2 regions of the Sphingobacterium sp. Mn56C genome follow, and region 2 is predicted to be linked to the other one. Evidence: riboswitches for the same ligand, from Rfam matches in the RefSeq annotation. Region 2 holds a riboswitch; the other holds the start of a gene.
What was found. A riboswitch is a leader RNA that binds a small molecule or an ion and turns the genes downstream of it on or off. The one in region 2 is predicted to bind S-adenosylmethionine.

Region 1: another riboswitch for S-adenosylmethionine. It lies ahead of ACL9RF_RS00215 (5-oxoprolinase); the one in region 2 lies ahead of metE (5-methyltetrahydropteroyltriglutamate--homocysteine S-methyltransferase).

The regions. Positions count from the first base shown of each region.
Region 1 is NZ_JBMOUC010000001.1:35,960-41,070, forward strand. Features, by position in the region: gene ACL9RF_RS00200 (helix-turn-helix domain-containing protein) at 1-122, opposite strand, end outside; gene ACL9RF_RS00205 (YceI family protein) at 217-810, opposite strand; gene ACL9RF_RS00210 (DUF2891 domain-containing protein) at 1,037-2,146, shown strand; gene ACL9RF_RS00215 (5-oxoprolinase) at 2,195-2,455, opposite strand; SAM-I-IV-variant riboswitch at 2,520-2,614, opposite strand; gene ACL9RF_RS00220 (hypothetical protein) at 2,666-3,067, opposite strand; gene ACL9RF_RS00225 (hypothetical protein) at 3,067-3,249, opposite strand; gene ACL9RF_RS00230 (TetR/AcrR family transcriptional regulator) at 3,317-3,898, shown strand; gene htpG (molecular chaperone HtpG) at 4,074-5,111, shown strand, end outside.
Region 2 is NZ_JBMOUC010000002.1:200,716-205,826, forward strand. Features, by position in the region: gene ACL9RF_RS08310 (sensor histidine kinase) at 1-790, shown strand, start outside; gene ACL9RF_RS08315 (response regulator transcription factor) at 821-1,507, shown strand; SAM riboswitch class I at 1,783-1,882, shown strand; gene metE (5-methyltetrahydropteroyltriglutamate--homocysteine S-methyltransferase) at 1,952-4,270, shown strand; gene ACL9RF_RS08325 (hypothetical protein) at 4,422-4,598, shown strand; gene ACL9RF_RS08330 (DUF4833 domain-containing protein) at 4,656-5,111, shown strand, end outside.

The sequences.
Region 1 (5,111 bases), on a different contig from region 2:
TTTTTTACAAGTTGTATTCTTCCAAGGTCGACTGTATTATAGTCGACTTGTAGGGTATTTAAAATATCTTCCACTGCCGAAATACACCTTGGGCAGACCATGTTTTTCACCGCTAATTCCATCTTTCTAATTATGTAGCGATATAAACTTAATAAAAAAAAGTCGTCAAGATAACCCTGACGACCTTATATATTTACGTAATGGTAAAATTATGACTTAATTTTTAACAATTTCAACGTTTACTACAATTTTAACATCCGCAGCTACGGCTGGTACCCCATCAGGCAACTTATCGTTATACTTGATATTATAATCTAAACGATTGATCGTGGTAGAGGCTGTAAATCCTGCTCTGGTTTTGCCCCATGGGTCAGTGATTGTGCCATTATGCTGTACCACATCAAATTTCACCGATTTAGTAACGTCACGTAAAGTTAGGTCTCCGGTTAAAACATATTTCCCGCCTTTACCTTCACGTTTTAAAACTGCATTTTTTAAGGTGATGTGAGGAAATTTTTCGGCATTAAAAAAATCATCACTCTTAAGGTGTTTGTCGCGCATCTCAATACGCGTATCTATGCTATTCACATCAATACCGAAGTTTATTTTCGCCAGGTTAAAATCTTTGTCATTTGTAGACTCTACGGCTCCTTCTAATTTTTTGAACTGTCCGTCGACAAAGGAAATCCCTAAGTGTTTCACTTCGAAATGTACGTTGCTGTGTGCGGGATCTACAGACCATTTTGTTTGCGCAAAGGATACATTTGTTAACAAAAGTAAACCTGCAATTACGTTAAAAATTAATTTCATATCTTCTTGTTGTTTTTATTTGTTCGACAAAGGTGGTAGTCTTTTTTAGCACCAAACTTAATCTAGATTAAGAAATAAAAAAAACAGTTTTTTGTTTGTCATGGTAGTGTCGTTTATAGTCTTTCCGGTGTGTACCCTTTACTTCGCCTAAATTAAAATAGCGCTTTAGCCTACGGGATTATTGCTTAACTTGGTTTTATATTTTAAACTAATCTTGTACCATGCTATGAAAAGATATCTACCATCTTTAGCCTTTACCAGTATCTGTGCCACATTACTCAGCTGCCAACAATTAACAAATCAGGAGGGAAAATCTGCTAATGACGCCTATACAGCGACATTAGACCAGCAAATGGCAGCGCATATATTTGCACTGCCTACACATTGTTTAACTGTGGAGTACCCCAATAAACTGGGGCAAACAATTGGCGCTGTCAGCGACTTAAAAACGCCTAAAGCATTACGTCCTATATTTTATGGCTGTTTCGATTGGCATTCTTCGGTACATGGTTATTGGTCTATTGTAACGCTTATGCAGCGTTTTCCAGACCTTGATAAATCGGGTGCGGTGCGTGCGATTTTAAATTCGCATATTACACCCGAGCATGTAGCCGTAGAAATGGCCTTTTTTAATGATGTAAATAATACAAGTTTCGAGCGTACCTATGGATGGGCTTGGTTGTTTAAGCTACAAGAGAGTCTGTATACCTGGAAGGATACTGATGCACAGCGGTGGAAAACGGCGTTACAGCCGTTGGTAAGCTTGCTGGTGGAACGGTATAAAGCCTACCTGCCTAATTTAGTTTACCCCATACGTAACGGGCAGCATATAAACTCGGCATTTGGCTTATCCTTGTCGCTGGATTATGCGCGTACTGTGGGCGATAAAGATTTTGAGGAGGCTATTATAACGCATGGCAAGCGGTTATTTGAAAAAGATGTGAATTGTGATTTGGCGTACGAACCGAGTGGTATTGACTTCCTGTCACCCTGTTTGGAGGAGGCGTATTTAATGGCTAAAATACTGGATGCAAATGACTACCAGGATTGGCTTCATAAATTTTTACCGAATATCTATGCCAGCAATTTTAGTTTAGCTCCTGCCATTGTTAAAGATCGTAGCGATGGGCACCTCGTGCACCTGGATGGATTAAATTACAGTAGGGCAGCCTGTTTATATGGTATCGCAAGTACAAGTCCGAAATTGTATCACCTGCGTAAGTTGGCGAAAGCGCATATTGATTTTTCCTTACCTAATCTTTCAACACAAGACGACTATATGGGCTCGCATTGGTTGGGTACGTTTGCCTTATACGGCATTAGTAAGGGCGAATAAACGTGTAAAGGGGCAAACGTAATAGGTAGGCCCCTTTTTTTATTTAGGTTATTCTTTTGGAATGAGTACATTGTTTTCCAGTCGTACAGAAACATACTTCACTACCGTGAAACCATCTTCCTTACTTACGATCTGCGATAAATCTAAGCCCTTGCGTGAGAAGGCAGCCAATATGGCCGTCCGGAATGCTGCTTTGCTCGAGCCCCAGCCTTCGCTGTTTACGGTGTCGTTATTAAATTGGATAAGTTCCTCAACACTGTAGCTGCTGAACTTATCAAAGAGATGCTGATAAAGTTGTGTAGTTGACATACCATTTAAAATTTAAGCCGTTAAACCATAAATCGTATCAGAACTGTTTTGGAAAATAAGCGTTTTTAAACGTTTATTTTGGTCGAAAACCCGTATTGTTTTACCACCGCGGTGACTGCACTCGGTTGGTATTGCGTCGTGCAATTCTGAATACTCTACAAATCTAGTAGTCTTTTTTGTAATTACAAATTTTTTTTACTTTTTTATTAGTTAACTTATTGTTTTATCGATTTTTAAGTTTTTTTTGCGATGTAACCTTAGGGTATAAGGCTGGTGAATATAATAAAACGCTATACCACCCAGAAAATATGCCAGTACATCGCCCCAGTCGGCAGTATTGTAGCTGGTGTATTTCGGGGCAATATATTCAAAACCAATAGCTACATACAGACAAACAACCATAATTTGTACCAGCGGAAAGCGGAAACGAAAGCGGTTGCCGGCGATTGTTAAGGCCACAATCAGCATAAAATGCAAAATAAGGGGGACAAATACAAAGTCGGTAAGCCAATTGTTGAGCCATGGAATTGGGCATCCCATCTTCCGTGTATAACGTATAAGCAACCAGCTGCTCGCATAGAAGACCACAAAAGGATCGATAAATTGCCGCATTAATGTGCAAAGGATACGGCAATAAGCATAGTAATGGTGCTGCATAACATTAAGAGTAAAAACATAACCCAGCCAAATTTCTTCGCATTTTTTCGCAGGGTGCTGTCCTGTTCGTTTTCTGGAAATAGTGTATTCTTTATTTCCGCCATATTACGTTCAATAAAATTTTGTTTCCTTTTCATTTCGCAACTATTTTTTACAAAAATACAAATAGTTTTCAAAATTAGAACAAATGTTCTAATTTTGGGTATGAAAACAAAAGATCGCATTCTTGAGGTTGCATTGACCCTGTATAATGCCGAAGGAATTCGTACGGTTACGACCCGACATATTGCTGCACAATTGGGGATTAGTGCCGGAAACCTGCATTACCATTTTAAGCATACGGAAGATATTATTCAAGCCTTATTTGAAGGTTTGATTGAAGAATTCGACAGGCTGTTGTCTTTGCTCCGTATGGGCACCATATTGGATTTGGATGGTTTTGAAAAATACCTGAGGCAATCTTTTCACATCCATAGAAAATACAGTTTTCTGTTTCTGCATTTCGTGGAAATTGGAAATTGGATTCCGGCTATTCGCGACCGTTATTTCCAGCTTACCCAAGAGCGCGAGGTACAGTTTTTAATGTTGTTTCAGCATTTGTCGGCCATAGGTGTATTTCGGGTGTTACCGTCGACAGGAGCCCAAAAAGATTTGGTTCGACTCTTATTTATTGTCAGTGATTTTTGGCTTGCACATAATGCCTTAACCGAAAGACATGATGGCGAGGAGGCTTTCCAACAGTATAAAAGGGCGGTGGAATCGCTTTTTAAACCTTATATGGCCTAATTGCTGCCTCGTGCTGCTGCACATGCTGACAAAAAAAATGAGCGAATTGTTTTTTTTGTGTTACGCTTTGTCATAAAGTCGTTGCAAACTGACATCATGTCTTAATTTAGGGTATTGGAACAAGCCTTGCTAGGCTTTTTACATAAATTAATGCACATATAAAATTTTAAAACATATGCAGGAAAAAGGTAGTATATCGATCCATACGGAAAATATTTTCCCGGTAATTAAGAAATTTTTATACTCAGACAATGAGATTTTTTTAAGAGAGCTAGTTTCCAATGCTGTGGATGCATCTCAGAAAATTAAACGTTTATCATCTTTAGGTCAGTATAATGCGGAGGTTGGCGATTTAATCGTTGATGTTAAGTTTGATGAGGCCGCAAAAACCATTACTATTTCGGATAATGGTATTGGTATGACTGCTGAGGAGATAAAAAAATACATTAATCAGATTGCTTTTTCGGGGGCAACTGAATTTATGGAGAAATTTAAAGAGGCTAACGACGCGAATGAGATTATCGGTCGCTTTGGTTTGGGCTTTTATTCTGCATTTATGGTTGCCGATCAGGTTGAAATTGACTCCTTATCGTATCAGGATGGGGCTACGGCGGCGCACTGGACTTGTGATGGTAGTACATCCTATGAAATTTCGGCGGGACAGCGTACCACACGTGGAACAGATATTATCTTACATATCAATGACGAGTCGACCGAATTTTTACAACAGGCTCGACTTCAGGAGATTTTAGATAAATATGCTAAGTTTTTGCCGGTACCAATTCGCTTTGGCACTAAAACGTCGTCGGTTGAGGATGGCGAGGACGAAGAGGGTAAACCTAAATATAAATCCATCACGGTTGATAATATTATTAATAATACAAACCCGGCATGGACAAAAGCTCCGTCGGAATTAAAAGATGAGGATTATCTGGCTTTTTATAGAGAGTTGTATCCTTATTCTACCGATGAACCTTTGTTCTGGATTCACTTGAATGTAGACTATCCGTTTAACCTTACGGGTATTTTATATTTCCCGAAAATTAAAAATGAGTTAGAGGTACAGCGTAATAAAATTAAGTTATACTCGCGCCAGGTATTTATTACCGACGAAGTTAAGGATATCGTTCCTGAGTTCTTGATGTTGTTACATGGTGTTATCGATTCACCGGATATCCCATTGAATGTTTCGCGTTCGTTTTTACAAGCTGAT
Region 2 (5,111 bases):
CTACCTCATCTTACCCACGTTAGCGCTGTTTGCCTTACTGATTGGTTGTTTCGCCTATACCCTATCGATCGTATTCCGGCAAAAGAAAATTTCGGAAATGAAAACCGATTTTATCAATAATATGACGCACGAGTTTAAAACCCCTGTAGCGACGATTATGATTGCTAGCGAGTCTCTACGTGATCCAGAAATAGCTACCAACGAAGCCCGTGTAAACAAACTTGCTAATATTATTTACGACGAAAATGTGCGTCTGGGCAGCCATATCGAAAGGGTTCTTAATATTGCGAAACTCGAAAAAGAAAATATAAAAATAGAACGTACAGAGGTAGAAATCAACCCTCTACTGGAAAATGTCTTAGACAGCATGCAACTGCAGCTGCAAAAGGCTGAAGGCACACTAACGACAGAGCTCCTGGCCGAAAATGATACCGTTATCGGAGATGAATTGCATCTTTCTAATGTGTTTTTTAATTTAGTAGACAATGCCATTAAATATAGCACAGCACCCCCTAACATTACCGTAAAAAGTAGGGCCAATAAATCTAATATTATAATCAGCGTATCCGACAAAGGCATGGGCATGACCCGGGAGCAGCAGGAGAAGATTTTTGATCAGTTTTACCGAATTCCAACAGGAAATGTTCACAATGTTAAAGGATTCGGGTTGGGGTTAAGTTATGTACATGATATCATTAAAAGATTGGATGGCAAAATCCAAGTGAAAAGTGAGAAGGACAAAGGCACGACCTTTGAAGTTACCTTGCCGTTAAAGTCGGGTAAATATTAAATAGAATTTGAACGATTAAAGACTTTAGTTATGCAAAAAATATTATTAGCAGAAGATGATCCTAACTTAGGTGAATTATTAAAAGATTACCTCGAACTTAAAGGTAAATATGAAGTGGTATTGAGCCAAGATGGAGAGAGCGCACTGGAACAATTTCGTAAGGACAAGTTTGACCTCTGTATTTTAGATGTTATGATGCCGAAAAAGGATGGCTTTACATTGGGCAAAGAAATTCGTAAAACGAATACTACGGTGCCTATTATTTTTGCTACGGCTAAAGGTATGATGGAGGATAAAACGCAGGCTTTCGAACTGGGTGGCGACGATTATATCACCAAACCTTTCCGCGTTGAAGAGTTATTGCTACGGATTAATGCCCTCCTAAAACGCATTAACAAAGATAAGGATGAAGAACTTGCCGATAAATTTGAAATCGGCGGTTATTTCTTCGACTATACCAGCCAGGTGATTTCTTATAAGGGGCAACAGCAAAAATTGTCTACAAAAGAGGCGGAATTATTACGTTTGTTATGCTTAAAAAAGAACGATGTCTTAACGCGGGAGGAAGCCTTAATAAAAATTTGGCACGACGATAATTACTTCACGGGCCGTAGTATGGATGTCTTCTTAAGTAAGCTTCGTAAGTATCTGAAAGAAGATCCTAATGTGGAAATTGTTAACGTTCACGGTAAAGGTTATAAATTATTGGTGAGCTAATTTTTAAAGGCTTTACAACCACAACAAGAAGATGAAATTAATCATCTTCTTGTTGTTTATACCAACAGCAAAAACCTGCTACAGGCAAACCCGGTATAACTGTAACAGGCACATTATTTGGCTAAAAAGAAAACTGCAAATCGCTTACCTTCAAAATAGCCCCCTCCTGTTAGGATGAAAACACTTCAAAAAAAAATAGCCAAATATAGGCCTGCTCTTTTAAAACTTTTTACAAAAAACTTTGTTTTTTAAATTTCCATTCTATAGATTTGTGACGCTTATAGAGAAAGGCAGAGGGAATAGACCCGAAGAAGCCTTGGCAACCTGTCACCAGACAAGGTGCTAAATTCTACTCCTGATGGAGAAAGATAAGCCGAAGATTCTAGTCCAAGAACCTTCTCTACAGCAGAAAACTATTTTTATTAAAACAATAGGGAAAAGACTATGTTACTTACTAACAACCTAGGTTACCCAAGAGTGGGACCTTTCCGTGAATTGAAAAAAGCTAATGAAGCGTATTGGGCAAAGAAAATTTCTGCGGAAGAATTATTAGAGGCTGGAAAGACTATCCGTCAAAACAACTGGAAAACACAAAAAGATGCAGGTATCAACTTGATTCCTTCAAACGATTTCTCGTTTTATGATCAAGTATTAGACTTATCTTTAACAGTAGGTGCAATTCCAGCTAGATACAACTCGTTACTAGGTAAAATCGACCGTCAGTACAATTTAGATTTATACTTCGCCTTAGCGCGTGGTTTCCAGGAAGGTGGCGTAGATGTTACGGCAATGGAAATGACAAAATGGTTCGATACTAACTACCACTATATTGTACCTGAGTTTGTTAAAAACCAAGAATTTAAATTAACATCCGAAAAATTCTTAAACGAATACAACGAAGCGAAAGAATTCGGTATTGAAACAAAACCTGTTATTATTGGCCCTATTACTTACCTATTATTGGGTAAAGAAAAAGAAGCTGACTTTAACCGTATCGACCTTATCGACAATCTTTTACCGGTTTACGAAGAGATATTATCGAAATTAGCGGATGCTGGTGCTGCATATATTCAGATTGATGAGCCTTTCTTGGCTTTGGATATCGATGCGCATGTGAAAGCGCTTTACGCTACGGTATTTTCTAAATTGTCGGCAGCAGCAAAGGGTGCTAAACTAATTGTAGCGACCTACTTCGAGGCTTTATTGGATAACGAAGATATCGCTGTAAACCTTCCTGTTCACGCTTTACATATCGACTTGGTACGTGGCGAAAAACAATTGGATACTATCTTAGCTAAAGTACCTGCCTCATTGACCTTATCTTTAGGTGTGGTAGAAGGCCGTAATATATGGAAAAATGACTATGAAAAGTCTTTAGCAAAAATTCAACAGGCTGTTGACGCTTTAGGTAAAGACCGCGTTTGGGTTGCTCCTTCTTCCTCTTTATTGCATGTTCCTTTCGATTTAGACAACGAAAAAAACGAGACTTCGCTTCCTGCGGAGGTTAAAAACTGGTTGGCGTTTGCAAAACAAAAACTTGCTGAGGTTAAAGATCTTGCAGTATTGGCGGATGCGGATGCCGAGGTTGATGAAAATACAACTAAGCGTTTCGAAGCTAACAAAGCTGCTGCCGAAAGTCGCCGTACATCTCCTTTAATTCACAAACCTGAAGTTAAAGAACGTGTAAACAATATCACGGATGAGGATGCTAAGCGTACTTCAGCATTTGCAGCGCGTAAAGCTGCGCAACAGGCTAAATTTGGATTACCGGCTTTTGCTACGACAACAATTGGTTCATTCCCGCAAACAAAGGATGTTCGTAAGTGGAGAGCTGACCTTAAAAAAGGTGCTATTACACAAGAAGCGTATGATAAAGCCATTGCAGAAGAAACGGAAAATACCATCCGATTGCAAGAAAACTTGGATATCGATGTGTTAGTACACGGTGAATTCGAACGTAATGATATGGTTGAATATTTCGGTGAGCAATTGGCGGGGTACGCATTCACCTCAAACGGATGGGTACAGTCTTACGGTTCTCGTTGTGTTAAACCTCCGGTTATTTATGGGGATGTTTACCGCCCTGCAGATATGACTGTTCGCTGGTCTGCTTATGCACAATCTTTAACGAATCGCCCGGTGAAGGGTATGTTAACGGGTCCGGTTACGATATTACAATGGTCATTTGTTCGTAACGACCAACCACGTTCGACAACAACATACCAAATTGCATTGGCAATTTTGGATGAGGTACAAGCTTTAGAAAAAGCGGGTATTAAAATTATTCAAATCGATGAGCCTGCTATTCGTGAGGGTCTTCCATTACGTAAAGCTGACCAACAGGATTACTTGAACTGGTCTGTACGCTCCTTCCGTGTGTCTTCATCTAATGTAGAAGATGATACGCAAATCCATACACACATGTGTTACTCCGAGTTTAACGATATCATCCGTGATATTGCAGCGATGGATGCAGATGTTATTACGATTGAAACATCACGCTCACAAATGGATCTGTTGGAGGCATTCGCGGGCGAATTTAAATACCCGAATGATATCGGTCCTGGTGTATACGATATCCACTCGCCACGTGTACCTAGTACAGAAGAGATGGTTGAGTTATTGCGTAAAGCAAAAGCAGTAGTACCTGCCGAACAATTATGGGTTAACCCAGACTGTGGTTTGAAAACGCGTGCATGGCCTGAGACTAAAGCTGCTTTGGAATCTATGGTTAAAGCAGCGAAAATCTTACGTGCTGAATAATCCTTTCTAATTAGTCCTATTATTAAATATTAAAAGCTGTCTTGCTATGCAGGGCAGCTTTTTTTTTGCGTATACCCACATGCCATTGCCTATAATTCACAATAAATCAAACTTTTTGATTCTATTGGCTGTTACCTTTAAAAAACATAATATGAAAAAATTAGCTCAATTTACAGTGTTCGCCTTCGTTATCATGTCCTTAAGCAGCTGCCAGGTAATTGAAGGTATTTTTAAGGCCGGTGTATGGTCTGGTGTTATTATGGTTGTACTGGTATTGGCTTTGATTATCTGGCTTATATCCAGACTATTTGGTGGTGGTAAAGGTTAATTAATTTTAACTTTATTGGTAATACATTAAAATCATGTAATTTGCACAAAAACAGGTATGAAAAAGTGCATTTTATCCTTCTTAATAAGTGTATCCGTATTGTCGGTTTTCGGACAAGACGGATACCCTACCCCGCATGTTGCTGATCTTTTATTCTATATTCAACATAATAGAGGAAAAAATGCTTTTATATACCAAGCAAATTACAGCGCAACAGGCGAACTCGACAGCAACAACCCTATTCGGGTAACACGGCAGATTTTTGAAAATAAAGGTGAAATAAAATCCTTGAGTACCGTACAAAAAACTTTTGCCTACGGCGTAAATACCCACAAAATTGGCGACAATACTTACGAGGTAAGTTTGGTATCTTATCCCGCACAAAAGCTATACCTCAGTGTCGACAAAAATAAACATGCTAAAATAGAAACCTCCGTATCGGGCGTAAAAATGAAAGTTAACCGACTATTTATTCAGCAACGGGAAGGTACCTCGGGCTTAAATACCAAAGTC